Regions from separate parts of the Janibacter terrae genome, predicted to be linked through region 2. Evidence: riboswitches for the same ligand, from Rfam matches in the RefSeq annotation. Region 2 holds a riboswitch; the other holds the start of a gene.
What was found. Region 2 has a riboswitch for FMN ahead of V3C34_RS11730 (nicotinamide mononucleotide transporter family protein). Riboswitches for the same ligand answer to the same signal wherever they lie in the genome.

Region 1: it holds a riboswitch for FMN, as region 2 does, so the genes downstream of both, ribD (bifunctional diaminohydroxyphosphoribosylaminopyrimidine deaminase/5-amino-6-(5-phosphoribosylamino)uracil reductase RibD) here and V3C34_RS11730 (nicotinamide mononucleotide transporter family protein) in region 2, are expected to answer to the same signal.

Annotation. Positions count from the first base shown of each region.
Region 1 is NZ_CP144167.1:3,111,329-3,114,717, forward strand. It holds gene V3C34_RS15495 (bifunctional 3,4-dihydroxy-2-butanone-4-phosphate synthase/GTP cyclohydrolase II) at 1-51, opposite strand, end outside; gene V3C34_RS15500 (riboflavin synthase) at 48-659, opposite strand; gene ribD (bifunctional diaminohydroxyphosphoribosylaminopyrimidine deaminase/5-amino-6-(5-phosphoribosylamino)uracil reductase RibD) at 659-1,750, opposite strand; FMN riboswitch at 1,891-2,024, opposite strand; gene sucD (succinate--CoA ligase subunit alpha) at 2,243-3,133, opposite strand; gene sucC (ADP-forming succinate--CoA ligase subunit beta) at 3,151-3,389, opposite strand, start outside.
Region 2 is NZ_CP144167.1:2,396,133-2,399,521, reverse strand. It holds gene V3C34_RS11745 (RsmB/NOP family class I SAM-dependent RNA methyltransferase) at 1-646, shown strand, start outside; gene V3C34_RS11740 (VOC family protein) at 650-1,033, shown strand; gene rpe (ribulose-phosphate 3-epimerase) at 1,067-1,723, shown strand; FMN riboswitch at 1,860-1,990, shown strand; gene V3C34_RS11730 (nicotinamide mononucleotide transporter family protein) at 2,007-2,720, shown strand; gene V3C34_RS11725 (phosphoribosyl-ATP diphosphatase) at 2,732-2,995, shown strand; gene hisG (ATP phosphoribosyltransferase) at 3,006-3,389, shown strand, end outside.

The DNA.
Region 1 (3,389 bases), 720 kb from region 2:
CGCCTCGATCGCGGTCTCGATCGGGTCGAGCAGGTCGTCGTCGTGGGTCATCGCGGGTCCTTCGGGTCGAGTGCGAGCATGCGCTGCACGTACTTGCCGAGGATGTCCACCTCGACGTTGACGCGGTCGCCGACTCCCTTGCGTCCCAAGGTCGTCAGCTCCATCGTCGTGGGGATGAGGGCCACCTCGACGTGGTCGTCACCGGCGGCGGTCAGGGTGAGGCTCACGCCGTCGAGGCAGATCGAGCCCTTCTCGACGACGAAGGGGGCCAGCCCGGGGTCGATCGCCAGGCGCACCTCCTCCCACCGGTCGCCCGGGCGGCGCTGGGTGATCGTCGCGGTCCCGTCGACGTGCCCCTGCACGAGGTGGCCGTCGAGGCGGGCGCCGAGCACCATGGCCCGCTCGAGATTGACCACGTCGCCGACGGCGAGGTCGCCGAGGACGGTGCGGCGCAGGCTCTCGGCCATGACGTCGAAGGTGACCTCACCCCCCTTCGCCTCCGTGTCGGTGACGGTGAGGCAGGCGCCGTTGACGCCGATGGAGGCCCCGTGCGGTGCGTCGGTCGTCGTGACCTGCCCTCGCACGGTGATGCGGCTGGAGTCGGCCCCCTCCTCGACGGCGACGACCTCCCCCAGCTCCTCGATGATCCCGGTGAACATCAGTGGTCCCTTCTGACGGTGGCGGTGAGGGCGACGTCGTCGCCCAGCCGCCGCACGTCGGTCGTGTCGAGGCGCAGCGCGCCGGTCATGGTCGTGATGCCCGCGTCGGCGAGGACCGAGGTCCCGGCGCCGAGCAGGGCGGGGGCGATGTGGGCGACGACCTCGTCGACGAGGTCGTGCGCGATGCAGGTGGCGGCAAGGCTCGCGCCGCCCTCGAGGAGCAGCGAGCGCACCCCGCGCTCGTGCAGGGTCGTGAGGACGGCTGCGACGTCGAGGCCGCGCGGGCCGCGCGGCGCGGCGAGGACGTCGACGCCGGCGGCGAGCAGCCGGGAGGCGTCGGCGTCGTCCGCGACGACGACGAGGGTCGGTGCGACGTCGTCGAGCACGCGGGCGTCGAGCGGGATCCTCGCTCCGGAGTCGAGGACGACGCGCAGTGGCTGGTGGGCGCCCGGCAGGTCCCGGACGGCGAGGTGGGGGTCGTCGGCCCGCAGCGTCCCGCCCCCGACGAGGACCGCGTCGCGCTCCGCGCGCAGCCGGTGCACGGCGGCCCGCGCCTGCGGCCCGGTGATCCACCGGCTCGTCCCGTCGGCGGCGGCGGTGCGGCCGTCGAGGGTGCTCGCGAGCTTCCACGTGACGTGCGGTCGACCGGCGACCGTCGCGCGCAGCCAGGCCCGGTTGACGTGCGCGGCGGCCTCCCGACCGACTCCCTCCACGACGTCGACACCGTTGTCCCGCAACAGGTCCGCTCCCCCGCCGGCGGTGCGCGTGGGGTCGGGCACGGCGATGACGACGCTCGCGATGCCCGCCTCGAGCAGCGCGCTCGTGCACGGTCCGGTGCGGCCCGTGTGCCGGCACGGCTCGAGGGTGACGACGGCGGTGCCGCCGCGGGCGGCGTCGCCGGCGGCCCGCAGGGCGACGACCTCGGCGTGCGGTCCCCCGGCCCGCTCGTGGTGGCCCTCGCCCACGATGCGCCCGCTGGCGTCGAGCACGACGCAGCCGACGACCGGGTTGGGGCTGGTGCGACCGAGGCCGCGCGCGGCCAGCCCGACGGCTCGCGCCATCGCGGTCTCGATGATCAAGCGGTGCTGCATGTGCCTCTCCGTGGTCCGACGCGGACCACGGGGGCGAAGGGAGACACGCCCGTCGGGCGTGGCGGCGTGCGCCGGGCCACCGGCACCCCGGTGGGACCGCGCCGGGTGTGGAGGACCCACGCACGGCACGGCAGGCGACGCCGCGTGCTGCCTCCCATCCGGACTTTCACCGTCGGTCCCGGAATTTCACCGGCTCGGCCCGACCTCGGTGAGGAGGACGGGTTCGCGGACTGTCACCGCCGGCTCGGAATTGCACCGACCCCGGAGCACGCGTACGACAACTCGTACGCCGTGAAGGATACTCGCGCCCCGCAGCAGGGTCACCCGCGGTCCACGTGGTGGCGCCCACGTGGACCGCGGGGTGTCTCAGTGCGTGGCGACGTACCTGAGCCTTGCCCCGATTGCGTCAGGTCTTCGTCCGCCCACGTCCTCACGACGAAGGGCGCCGCACACGTGGTCGTGTGCGGCGCCCTTCGTCAGGCCGGGACGTCCTCAGCTGGACAGGCCCTTCATGATCTCGCGCATGAGGTCCGCCGTCTCAGACGGCGTCTTGCCGACCTTGACACCGGCGGCCTCGAGGGCCTCCTTCTTGGCGGCCGCCGTACCGGAGGAGCCGGAGACGATGGCGCCGGCGTGGCCCATGGTCTTGCCCTCCGGGGCGGTGAAGCCGGCGACGTAGCCGACGACCGGCTTGGTCACGTGGTCCTTGATGTACGCCGCGGCGCGCTCCTCGGCGTCGCCACCGATCTCGCCGATCATGACGATCGCGTCGGTCTCGGGGTCGTTCTCGAACGCCTCGAGGCAGTCGATGTGCGTCGTCCCGATGATCGGGTCGCCACCGATGCCGACGCCCGTGGAGAAGCCGAACTCACGCAGCTCGTACATCATCTGGTAGGTCAGCGTGCCCGACTTCGACACGAGACCGATGCGCCCGGCGCCGGCGATGTCCGCCGGGATGATGCCGGCGTTGGCCTTGCCGGGGCTGATCAGGCCCGGGCAGTTGGGGCCGATGAGACGCGTGGCCTTGCCCTTGGAGTAGTTGTAGAACTCCGCCGAGTCCTTGACCGCGATGCCCTCGGTGATGATCACGGCGAGGCCGATCTCGGCGTCGATCGCCTCGACGACGGCGGACTTGGCGAAGGCCGGCGGCACGAAGATGACCGACACGTCGGCGCCGGTCTCCTTGATGGCGTCGGCGACGGAGCCGAAGACGGGGACGGACTGGCCACCCGGGAAGTCGACGCTCTGGCCGGCCTTCTTGGGGTTGACGCCGCCCACGACGTTGGTGCCGGAGGCGAGCATGCGCGTGGTGTGCTTCATGCCCTCGGAGCCGGTCATGCCCTGGACGATGACCTTGGAGTCAGCGGTGAGGAAGATTGCCATGTCTGTGTCTGCGTCCTTTACTTCGCGGCCAGCTCGGCGGCCTTGCGGGCGGCGCCGTCCATGGTGTCCTCGATGGACACGAGGGGGTGGTTGAACTCGGCGAGGATGCGGCGACCCTCTTCGACGTTGTTGCCGTCGAGGCGGACGACGAGCGGCTTGGTCGCCCCGTCGCCCAGCGTCTTGAGCGCGCCCACGATGCCGTCGGCGACCGCGTCGCACGCGGTGATGCCGCCGAAGACGTTGACGAAGACGGACT
Region 2 (3,389 bases):
GCCGGTCACCCCGCGCAGCGTCGGTGCACCCGAGCGGTGGCTCGACCTGTGCGCCGGACCCGGTGGCAAGGCAGGCCTGCTCGCGGCGCTCGCGCTGCGGCAGGGGGCCGACCTCGTCGCCAACGAGGTGAGCGAGCACCGCACGGAGCTGGTCCGCCAGAGCCTGCGCCCCGCGCTGACCAAGGCCAGGGACCACGGTCGCGAGCTCGTCGTGCGCACCGGCGACGGCCGCGAGGTCGGCCGGGACGAGCCGGAGGTCTACGACCGGGTGCTCGTCGACGCCCCGTGCACGGGGCTGGGCGCCCTGCGCCGCCGGCCCGAGGCGCGCTGGCGCCGCCAGCCCACGGACCTCGCGGGACTGGGCCCGCTGCAGCGCGAGCTGCTCGCCGCCGGCATCGACGCGACGCGCCCCGGTGGCGTCATCGCCTACGCGACGTGCAGCCCGCACCTGTCCGAGACGACCTTCGTCGTGCGCGACGTCCTCAAGAAGCGTGACGACGTCGAGGTGCTCGACGCCCGGACCTTCCTCGCCGACGCGGCGACCGCCGAGCTGACCGGGCTCGGCGACGGGCCGCACGCCCAGCTGTGGCCCCACCTGCACGGCACGGACGGCATGTTCCTCGCACTCCTGCGGAAGAAGGGCTGAAACGTGCGCGCCCTCGTCACCGGTCTCTTCGTCACCGACGTCCGCCGCGCCCACGAGTTCTACACCCGGGTGCTCGGCTGGCGCGACGTGCTCGTCGTGCCGGACGAGGAGCTGTGCATCCTCGGCCCCGGCAGCGGCTGGGAGCGGGGCTGCCAGCTCAACCTCGAGCCCGTCGAGGACGAGGTGACCCGGGCCTTCTCCCAGCACCGGTACCGCGAGGGCCTCGCCGCGATCATGCTCGCGGTCGACGACGCAGAGATGGAGTACCGCCGGCTCAAGGACCTCGGGGGCATCGTCTTCCGCGAGGAGCTGACCCGCGACGTCATCGGCCTGCACTTCCAGATCGAGGACGGGTGCGGCAACATCCTCTCGATCCACGAGGACTGACCCACCACCCGACCCCCACCAGCAGAGGACCCCGTGCAGATCTCTCCGAGCATCCTGTCCGCCGACTTCGCCAACCTGCAGTCCGAGCTGCAGGCGATCGCCACCGCCGACTGGGCGCACGTCGACGTCATGGACGCCCACTTCGTGCCCAACCTCACCCTCGGTCTGCCGATCGTCGAGTCGCTGCTGCGGGTGAGCCCGATTCCGATCGACTGCCACCTGATGATCGAGGACCCCGACCGGTGGGCGCCGCCGTACGCCGAGGCCGGGGCGCAGAGCGTCACCTTCCACATCGAGGCCGCCAAGGACCCGGTGACCCTCGCCCGCGACATCCGCGCCCAGGGTGCGCGGGCGAGCATGGCGATCAAGCCGGGGACCCCCTTCGCCCCGTACGAGGAGCTGCTGCCCGAGCTCGACATGGTGCTCGTCATGACCGTGGAGCCGGGATTCGGCGGGCAGTCCTTCATGGCCGACCAGATGCCCAAGGTCGCGCAGGTCCGCGAGGCCGTGAAGCGCCACGGCGGTGACATCTGGGTCCAGGTCGACGGGGGAGTCTCGGCCAGGACCATCGAGCAGTGCGCCGAGGCGGGCGCCGACGTCTTCGTCGCCGGGTCCGCGGTCTACGGTGCCGAGTCGGCCGCCGCGGCCGTCGAGGAGCTGCGCGCGCTGGCGCAGGGGCACGCCCACTGACCGACTGGTCACCCCGCCGTGCACGAAGAGTCGTCCTGGTGCATCTCGTGGCGGATATCGCCACCGACTGCGTCAGGACGACCTGTTGTGCACGCCCGAATTGCCGAGCGGGCCAACCCTTCGCACAATGTCCCTGCACGTGCCACGTGACGCGGTGAAAATCCGCACCGGCGGTGAGAGCCCGCGACCCGACCGCCTGCGCGGACGGTGAACTCCGGTCAAGAACCCCGGGGCCGACGGTGAGAGTCCGGACGAGAGCGGCACGCGCGGACAAGGACGACGCATGTCCATCATCGAATGGATTTACTCGGCCGGCGTCGACATCGCCGGCTACCGCCTCTCGCTCATGGAGGTCATCGGGATCGGCTTCGGTCTCGCCTCCGCCGTCGGGGGGATGCTGCGCAGGGTGTGGGCGTGGCCGATCGGCATCGTCGGCAACGCCATCCTCTTCCTCGTCTACATCGGGATCACCGTCGGCGTGGACGACAAGGCGCCGCTCTTCGGCCAGTCCGCCCGGCAGATCTTCTTCATCGTCACCTCGCTCTACGGCTGGTGGCGCTGGCGGCAGGTGAGGTCGGCGCGGACAGGTGGCGACGGGCACGCGATCACCCCGCGGTGGGCGAAGGGGGCCGAGCGCCTCGGTCTGCTCGTCACCGCAGTCATCGGCATCGTGATCGTCCAGCAGGTCTTCGCCGTGCTCGGTGCGGGGTGGCCGGCGCCGCGCTGGTACTTCTGGGCCGACGCGTGGATCTTCATGGGCTCGCTGCTCGCGACCTACGCCATGGCGCGCGGCTGGAACGAGTTCTGGCTCATCTGGATCGGCGTGGACCTCGTGGGGGTGCCGCTGCTGTGGCACAGCGGCTACCTGCCGACCGCCTTCCTCTACGCCGTGTACGCGATCTTCGTCGTCTACGGCTTCGTCGTCTGGCGGCGCGCCTCGCGGGTCGAGAGTCCGGACGGTGAACCCGCGGGCGAGCGGTCGCTCGTGGCGAACTAGGCTGGGCGCTCGTGAAGACCTTCGAGACCCTCTTCGACGAGCTCTCCCGCAAGGCCGCCGAGCGGCCCGAGGGATCGGGCACCGTGGCGCAGCTCGACGCCGGGACCCATGCGATCGGGAAGAAGATCGTCGAGGAGGCCGCCGAGGTGTGGATGGCCGCCGAGTACGAGAGCAAGGAGGAGCTGGCCGACGAGATCAGCCAGCTGCTCTACCACCTGCAGGTGCTGATGATCGACGGTGGCCTCACCGTCGAAGACGTCTACACCCACCTCTGAGAGGACCGCCGTGCGCATCGCCGTGCCCAACAAGGGCTCCCTGTCCGAACCCGCCGTCGAGATGCTGCGCGAGTCCGGGTACCGGGTCCGCCGCGACAGCAAGGAGCTGATCGTCGCCGACGCCGACAACGACGTCGAGTTCTTCTACCTGCGTCCGCGTGACGTGGCCCTGTACGTCGGCAAGGGCCAGGTCGACGCGGGCATCACCGGCCGGGACCTGCTCCTGGACTCCGGCTCGGCCGCGACCGAGGTCATGGGCCTGGGCTTCGGCGGGTCGACCTTCCGCTTCGCCGGCCGGCCCGGTGAGGCGAGCAGCGCCGCCGACCTCGACGGTCGCCGGGTCGCGACCTCGTACGCCGGTCTCGTGCGCGACCACCTCGCGGCGAAGGGGGTC